2 regions of the Leptospira broomii serovar Hurstbridge str. 5399 genome follow, and region 2 is predicted to be linked to the other one. Evidence: riboswitches for the same ligand, from Rfam matches in the RefSeq annotation. Region 2 holds a riboswitch; the other holds the start of a gene.
The links. Region 2 has a riboswitch for cobalamin ahead of LEP1GSC050_RS14010 (CbtB domain-containing protein). Riboswitches for the same ligand answer to the same signal wherever they lie in the genome.

Region 1: it holds a riboswitch for cobalamin, as region 2 does, so the genes downstream of both, LEP1GSC050_RS07475 (TonB-dependent receptor plug domain-containing protein) here and LEP1GSC050_RS14010 (CbtB domain-containing protein) in region 2, are expected to answer to the same signal.

What each region holds. Positions count from the first base shown of each region.
Region 1 is NZ_AHMO02000008.1:465,192-469,615, reverse strand. Features, by position in the region: gene LEP1GSC050_RS07490 (CapA family protein) at 1-590, shown strand, start outside; gene lsa26 (surface adhesion protein Lsa26) at 709-1,446, opposite strand; cobalamin riboswitch at 1,801-1,987, shown strand; gene LEP1GSC050_RS07475 (TonB-dependent receptor plug domain-containing protein) at 2,159-4,219, shown strand; gene LEP1GSC050_RS07470 (YncE family protein) at 4,224-4,424, shown strand, end outside.
Region 2 is NZ_AHMO02000008.1:1,808,400-1,812,823, forward strand. Features, by position in the region: gene LEP1GSC050_RS13995 (DUF3209 family protein) at 1-250, opposite strand, end outside; gene LEP1GSC050_RS14000 (CbiX/SirB N-terminal domain-containing protein) at 262-1,464, opposite strand; gene LEP1GSC050_RS14005 (CbtA family protein) at 1,461-2,261, opposite strand; gene LEP1GSC050_RS14010 (CbtB domain-containing protein) at 2,252-2,437, opposite strand; cobalamin riboswitch at 2,569-2,748, opposite strand; gene LEP1GSC050_RS14015 (DoxX family protein) at 2,994-3,356, opposite strand; gene LEP1GSC050_RS14020 (glycosyltransferase family 4 protein) at 3,638-4,424, opposite strand, start outside.

The DNA.
Region 1 (4,424 bases), 1.3 Mb from region 2:
CGTATATGACCGTAAAAGGTGTAACCGTCGCCTGGATCGGTTTCAGTCATATGAAAGCTGCTCATAATAACGTGAATGAAATTTCGGATGGAGTAGCCTTAGTTAAGGAGGCGAAGAAAAAAGCTCAGCTAGTTTTCATTTCCGTACATGGGGGTGCAGAAGGCGGTCCCGCTCTCCACGTAAAAAACGAACAGGAACGTTTTTACGGGGAGTATCGCGGAAATCTAGTCGCATTATCTCACGCGTTAATCGATGCAGGCGCCGACTTATTCATCGGACACGGTCCGCATCTTCCTCGGGCTCTAGAGCTTTATAGGGGACGTTTGGTTGCTTATTCTCTCGGTAACTTTTTGGGGTATAGGGTTTTTTCCACGAAAGGATACGGAGGTTATTCGTTGGTGCTGGAAGCGGATTTGGATAAACAAGGAAATTTTGTGAAGGGTAAGATACATCCTTTACAGCTGAGTCAGAACGGAGTGCCTTCTCCCGATCCGGAAAATAAAACGACCGAGCTAATGCAATCTTTGACTAAAGCTGATTTTCCGGGGAAAGGTCCAAAAATTCAAAATGACGGAACAATATTACCGTAAGAATAGCAAGGAAAAGCCTCGCATTCGCTTGAAAGGCTACTCTTAAAAAAAGAACGCTCGAATCGGAATCGATTTCCGGAGACGAGCGTTCCCTTTAGATTTTAGGAATCCGATTAGATCAGTTCGGTTTAGGCGGAGCTTCGAGTGCTCCTGCCGGACTCTTAAAGTTTATTTCGAATAAATCGTAATGCGATTCCCGTACTCCGGTGGCAAAGGCCACTGAGATTCCAAGATAGTATTTAAGATTATATTTAAGAGCCGACCAGGCGAAGGTAGCCACCTCTTCGTTAGTAACGGAGAACGGATGTACTTTGCCTCTTGCTTCATCCAAATAAATGCCTTCGTAAGTGCCTATCGCAGTTCCTCTATATTCTAGACTCAGTATCCTTCCGGTGACCGAGAAATTTCTTTTGGATCCGGTTTTTGGGCCAATAAATTTATCGGCTATATCTTTTCCAAGTACGGTTTCCTGCTTTTGTGCGACCAGGACTTCGAAATCGGTCGAGAGAGCGATAGGTTCGATCCTATGAATTCTATATTGAATTAGGACTTCCTGATTTAAGCTTTTACTTAAAAAATTGACTACTTCTGTCATTTCCGGGCGAACGCTGAACGCTACCTTTTGTTTGGTCGGGGTAAAGCATTCGTCCTTGTTTTCGTCGCATTTTTCATTTTTGTCGAAAGTCGTTACTTCCAAGAATCCTTCGTACGAATCAAAGATGAGTCCTCTGCTTTCAAATTGAATCAGTTTCGCTACGGTCCAGCCTTCTGAATAGGTACCAAGTGCGGACACGGAAGACGAGGACAAGAGGAATATTCCTGTCAAAAGCCATACTGATAGTTCTTTAAGTTTCATTCGAGTTCTATACTCCGAGGTGGCGTGGATTTAAGATGCGAACATTCTGGCTTTCGATTCGACGACTTCAAGAAAATATTTATCGGTTTTCGAAAAAGCGTAGGCGACGTTTTACGGCCGGCAGTCAGCCGGTTGGCAGGAATGTGCGTAACAAGTGCAGTCACAAATCAGAATGCGGCGAAGCCAGAAGGGAGGGTCGCGAAGCGAGCCCGAACGGAGTGCCTGACGAGTACTTATACGACAGTATTCGTTGAGAAGGCTGGATCGAGGAGCCGGATCGCCGCTTCAAATCGATTACATATGGAGGATTCGAATTAGGTCCGAGGGGAAGACCCGGCGTTTTACGATTGCCGTAACGTTTCCCGCCGTAAAGCTGGCGTGGCAAGCCAAGAGGAAAAGGGAATTCGGTGAAAGTCCGAAGCTGAACCCGCAGCTGTAAGCGTCGTCTTACGGGATGGTAACAAGGCCACTGTCTATAATGGATGGGAAGGCGCTAATCCCGGACGCGAGCCAGAAAATCTATCCTTTCGCTTATCATTTGTCAGACTTTCGGGAGTTAAAGTCGGGCGGGAAGTCTTTTTGCGGTAACCCCTCTTGCCCTCCCACCCGGTCTCCCGTACGGGAGCTTTCTTTGTCGTCCAACCGAGCTCGTGCCTCCGAAAATAAGAACCTTGCTTTCAATTGCAAAGCGAATCGGATCATAGTGTTTGGCTTGGCCTTTCTTTCCCACGCGGTTTTTCCCCAAGAACAACCTAAAAAGGAATCCGCACCGCTCAAAGTCTTAGGAAAGGTTTCAGATTCGAATCAACCCGAAAATTTTCGGAAAAATCCCACCGGGTTTCAATCTTCCATCAATTTAGATCAATATAATGCGCGTTATACGAATCTTCCCGATGTGTTAGAAAGGGAAGCCGGGATTCGAGTTAGACGATACGGCGGATTGGGTTCTTATTCGACTCTATCTCTTCGAGGAACGAACCCGAATCAATCCAGAATTTTTATAGACGGAGTGCCGTTTAATAACACGCAAGGTGGGGAAGTGAATTTAGCCGACCTTCCTTTCGATAATTTGCAGAGCGTGGAAGTATACAGATCCGGAGCTCCCGTAGGATTTTCCGGGTCGGCAATTGGCGGAAGCGTGAACCTAGTAACTCGAAAATCGACAGGTCCCGCAAAGACGAGAGTGAATATCGGTGGCGGAAGTTATAATACGGGGAAAGGGACCGTCACTCACACCGGAACCTACGGAGGTATCGGAGCAAGTTTGTTTTTCTTAGGGGAAAAATCCGATCAAAACTTTCCATACTTAAATCCTCATGGAACTATAATAGTAAATCCGTACGACGATACGATCGATCGCAGGAGAAACGCGCAATACGAACGATCATCGGGAATGATCGGATTGGACGGTGATATCGGAAAAACGAAAATTCGATTTTGGAATGATCTAAATTATAGGTATCAGGGAATTCCAGGGCCGGCATCCAACCAAACCCGACAGGTCCATCGAAAATATTTACGGAATACGTCGTCTGTTACTACCGATACGAAAGGCTTGTTTGACGGAGTATTAAGATTAGAAACGCGAGGCTTTACTACATTTGCTAACGACGATCTATACGATCCTAAATCGGAATTTTCCTCAGGGACCCCCAACTCCGCAGCTCGCATTCATCAATCCGGCATTCAAGTTACTCCCACCTTCTATTTATTGAATTATTTGCAAATCATTCGGTTGCATTTCGGATTGGAAAAGGAGACATTCTCGAGGACTAGAAGTAATATCGATAATATAGATTTAAATTATGAGCCGGGAAAATCCAGAACGTATATAACCTCGCAAATAGAGGATGAAATCCGGTTGATGGACGGTAAACTTGTTTTAACTCCCGGGGTTTCGTGGGATACATACAAGGACCGCTTTCAGAGCAATCAGCCTTGGTACCAGAGACAGGACCCGTTGGCTTCTTCGGACAAGACGACTTCGTTTTCCAATCCTAAAACGGGACTTTTGTATAAATTATTCGAATACGAGTCGTTTAACCTGGATTTAAAAGCGAACGTGGCTAAACAAAATCGAATTCCAAGCTTTCTAGAGTTGTTCGGCGAAGTAGGAACTATTCTTCCGAATGACAGTTTAAAACCCGAAAAAAGTACGAACGTGGACGCGGGTTTTTCCGCAAAATACGTAAATGGAAATTTAAAAGCCCAAGGTTCCGTTTCCTATTTTAGAAAACGAATTTCGGATATGATTTTGTTTATCCCGAATTCTCAGTTTACCTTAAGACCGGAAAATGTGGATTCGGCGAAGATAGACGGGGCGGAAATTTCTCATAAATCGGAATACAAGGGTTGGAAATTATTGATCGATTATACGTATCAGCAGGCGATCAACACTTCGGACGCTCCTTATTTAAAGGGAAAATATCTGCCGTTACGACCCAAGTATGAAATCTCTTCGACTGTCGGATATCGCGCTAAGAGATGGGAAGGAGGCGTAGAGTTGGTTTACGTCGGCGCCGTTTTTAAAGATAGGACAAACGAATATATAAATTATCAACCTTCAAGACAGATATGGAATTTGTATTTAACGATAGTGCTCTATTCATCTCCGATAGAGGAGATTACCTCGGATCCTAAAACGGAAAAGGCTCCTCAGGAACTCCTTCTTAGTTTCGATTTACGGAACGCGGGTGACAAGAGGGTCGAAGATATAGTAGGGTATCCTCTACCAGGTAGAAATTGGTTCGTCACCTTGAGCGGTAGGTTTTAAGGATATGAAACGGATTTTATCTTATTCTGCAATTCTTCTCTTCTGGCTCTTGGGCGTGAACTGCGAGGACATTCATCGTCCTCCTCTTTACACTTTGTTTTTAACGCCTAATGTCTCCGGAAATATCGGAGTCGTAACCACCGATTTTAGCAGCTCCGGACGATTCAAAGTTCTAAATCCGGAATTGAAAATTTCTTATCCGGGC
Region 2 (4,424 bases):
GGTAATACGAAAGTTTTGGGTCGTTGGGGGGGAGTAAGGAAATCTTTTGCTCCAATTCGGTTAGGCTGCTCTCGTAAAATTGAAGGAGAGACGTTAAATTGCCGGCACGTGAAAGACTTTGAATCGGCCCGGGTTGCGCTAGTAGATTTTGACCGATTTCATTCACTTCATGAATTCGGGTGACTTCATCGTCGATTCCCAATACATTCATCATTCCAAGTCGTAGTGCTGCGATTTCATGACACGCCATTTATATTTCTCCTATTGCATGATCGAATCGACTAATCTTGAAACGATTCGATCATTTAACAAATGATCTCTAACTATTTCAGGAGCGTCTATTTCTCGGACACCCTGATACCAAATTCCGTCGGGATAAACAACTAAGGACGGACCTTCTCCGCAACGACCGAGGCAAGAAGCGCGAGTAACCCGAAAATCCTTTTGTTTACCGGCTCTCTTTATTTCGGATCGTAGCTTTGCGATTAAAGCAACACTTCCTCGAGCCGAGCAATCTATATTATCACAAACTAATATATGTTTTTGGATATTTCTGTGTGGAAATTCGTGCGGAGCGGCCTGGGAATGAGTTTCCATATGCCTGACGCTCCAAAGTAAGGCTTTTAAGCCTCCGACTTTGCTTGCCAATCCGGGAAGCTGCTCTCTGTATTCGCAGGTTGCGCAAGGAAGGACTCCAATTCCGGCGACAGCTTCCTTAATCCTGTCGTTTAGAATTTTAAAAATGGACGGATTCGATCCAAAATGGGGAGCAAGGCTCGATTTGATCCAAGGGAATTTATCGGTAAAAAGTTCCACCTTTTCCTCGATCGATCTTATCAATCTACCTCCGAAGAGAAAGTAAGGAAGGATCAGTAATTCTTCCGGTCGCAGTTTAGCGGCGACTTCCAAGCTATCCGATAGAAGAGGCTTCGTGATTCCGACAAAAGACGGTATTACGAAACTATATTCATTACTTTCTTCGAATAAACGAACCAGCTTGTAAAATTCGGAATTCGCGTCCGCATCGGAGGAACCTCGACTAACAATGATCACTCCTCTTTTTTTAGGAATTCCTTCTTTCTTATTTATAATGTCGGAAGCACGGGTGTGTAGGAGTTCCAGCATTGTCGGATGGACGCCTATGCAATTGGTAGGTATTAGTTTTACGGTCGGAAATTCTTTCCCAACTTCGTCTAGAACTAGAGGGATATCGTTTTTAGTATGTCCTGCAGAAAATAAAAATAAGGGAAGGACTATAATGGTGGAATTTGTTTGTGCGAATTCTCGTAGCTTGATCTTAAATTCCGGTTGAGCAAGTTCGATGTACGCATGCCTAATTTCCAAATCGGGTCTATGAAGCGAGTATTCGCCGACGAAACGTTCGAATTCTTGGTTTGATCGCGGTTCGCGACTCCCGTGCCCCACGATTAAAAGTCCAAGCTTATCCGAACGTGAGGAAGTCATTGTATAACAATTTCCTCATTGAGTATTTGGTAAGAGTCGATCGTTTTATCCTTGGCCAATCGCAAGAAAAATTGGATCGTTAAACATAGCCAAAAAATAAAGTTTATCGTTAGGCTATAATATACGAAACGGGACCGTAATTCCGGCGGGACAACAGAATTTACGGCCTCAGCGCCGGTTCCGCTTAAAAATGGAAGGAGTGCTATAAAAATTCCGAGTAAAAGCCCGAAGACCTTAACGATTCTTCCGGACTCTTTGGAAGATATGATGAGATAAATTAAAACTCCCATAATGGAGCAAACGATGGATTGAATCCACCAATATTGGCGTGAAGTAAAGCTTTCTTCGCTTCCTATTACTCCGGGGAGTTCCGGCGGATTAGAGACGGATGGAATTCCATGAAATATTAAAAAACTAATCAGTCCTGTTAATGTTGCGGAACGGATCGGCGATTCGAAAAAGTTTCGGGTAAAGAACCCGAAAGAGAAACCCAGTCCTAGAAACAGAGATATTATAATTCCGAAGGCGCCGCCAAGAAGGGTACAGCCTAGAACAGTTGGAACGATCTGTTGTTTTATATTTCCTATTAAATCGAACCGGCCTTCGCCATGAGCACGGGAATGTAAGGTTTCCTGAATATGATGATGGTTTCCTGTTTCTTCGTAAGCTTCTGCTTCCCAAATTAAAGGACTCGTGAAAAAAAGAAAGAGTAGTCCCCAAAGGACTCCGGCAAGAAGTCCCGACTTACATCCTTTTTTGCAAAAAGAAAGCAAAAGTTCCCATCTAGTTAGTGACATGGAAATCCGGCGCTATGGCGAAGATCATGAAATGTATCATGAACTGCCGGCATCGGTTCTAATCCGATCAAATAGACTAAAAAGATTGAGAACGTTAGAATTCCTAAGAGGAATAGAGTACGAAGAAACGATGAAATCCTTCGAATTTGATTTCTTCCTATGGAAATTGCAGGCATAGAACTCTCCTTAGATTACGTATAATCGTTGTTATGCGAAAAGTATGGACGAGAAAATTTCTACATCCTACTTTGTTATGTTTGTTACGTGCTTATCGCGGGAATCGGCTTTAATTCCGAAGCAGATTCCTCACTCAGGGTTTTTATAGGGCGTCTTCTGACTCGAGTTCATTCTACTTAGAGCGCCTTCCCAGGTTTCCCCAGTGGCTTATTGCTCCTTTCGTCCCTCTTACAGCGGCGGGTACCGTGACGGAATTTCACCGTCTTCCGCAAGTGCGATACACTTGCGTTCCTATATAAACTGTCTGTGTCGCCAGCCTATACCGAACTTCGCGATTTTGTATAGAATTTTTTTAGGCCTCTTATTAAAAAAAGCGAGCCTGAATTTCGAGATAAATAAATCGAGAGAAAGATCTGGCCCCTAATCATCTTCATTTCGCAAGACTATACGAAGGTGACGATTTCAGTTGAGGGTAGTGCGGGAATTTCACCCGGCTTTCTTTCAGGAAGTGCAGGTGTATCGGAACAAGCAATCTGTTCCGATACACGGACAAAATTAAGTGTAAATGTATGCCCAGTAAATTAAAACCAATTGTAACGGTAACCTCAGGATAAGGAGCGGTGTAGGCGGGTCTCGTTTCGTTCTGGATTGATAATGATATACATTAGCAGGAAATACGGCGATAAGCAAAAGAATAATTCCCCAAGCAGCGACGGATCTCGTCTGTGGAAAGAATAACCCCAATCCCAATAAAATTTCCGCGATGCCGCTGAGCTGCACAATCAGTTTGTGATAAGGGATCCATGGGGGCATGATTCTCAAGTAAAACTTGGGAATGACGAAATGGAGAATGCCGGCCATAGTATATAGCGTCGCCATAATCCAAAGGCTAATCGTTTTAGCGTCTATGTTTTCCATGGGAAACCATAGTAAGTTCTCTATAGGTTGTTAGTCTGCCTTTTTTCCCGATTTCTTTGCCGAAAGCGTTTCTGTCGGGGATGCGATATTTTGTGGGAAATTTTGGAGAGCGGTAGGTATTTTTCTCTTTTAGAGATGGGAAGGTTTCGTTCGGGTTTGTATCCAGGAAACTTCAGCATAGGCTTCTAACTCCTCGCCGTGGAATGCCCGTCATCATAGGAATTAAAAAGAAAGTACAAGCAAAAAAAAGAATTTTTAATATAATTCCGAGGAAATTCCAATTACGCGCGACTGATTGCGACTTTCAATTTTGCACTTTTTCTAGATTTCGATTTCTTAGGTTTTGCCTTTCCGAATTCCGCATAAACCGATTCAAGAGTATCGGCGACGTCTTCCCAGCTGCATGCTTCCGCAGCTTTACGAGCTCGAACTCCTATTTTTTTCGCCAGACTTCGATTCTCCGCAAGAATGCAAGCATGCTCGGCGAATTCATCTTCTTTATCAAGCGCAGGTAGCAGCGCCGATTTTCCATGAGAAAGGTATTCCCTTGCCGCCGCATAATCATATGCGACGATAGGTAGGCCCGATGCCATCGCTTCCATAACGACATTTCCGAAGGTCTCGGTTACGCTGGGAAATAGAAATAAGTCACCGGTAGCATAATGCCGAGCTAAGTCCTCTCCCTTCCTCATTCCGGAAAAAAAGAAATCCGGATTTTCAGCTCTTAGCTTATCTCTTGATGGGCCGTCACCCACTAATATCAATTTAGCCTTCGGTTCTTTCGTTTGAAGCTTACGGAAGGATTTTACCAATAGATCTAAATTCTTCTCGGGAGCTAATCTGCCGACGTATAGAACCGCCAAATCCGATTGAGAGAGGCCCCATTCTTTCCGTAATTTGGAATCTTTTCGGGCAGGATGAAATAATGCGGTATCGATTCCTCTCGCTACAACTTTTACGTTGTTATAACCCGAAGCTGTGAGTTGTGCGACAATCTGAGCCGTCGGTGCGAGTGTAGCATGAGTCAAGTTATGCAGGCTACGCAAATAAGAATGAACAAGTTTGCCG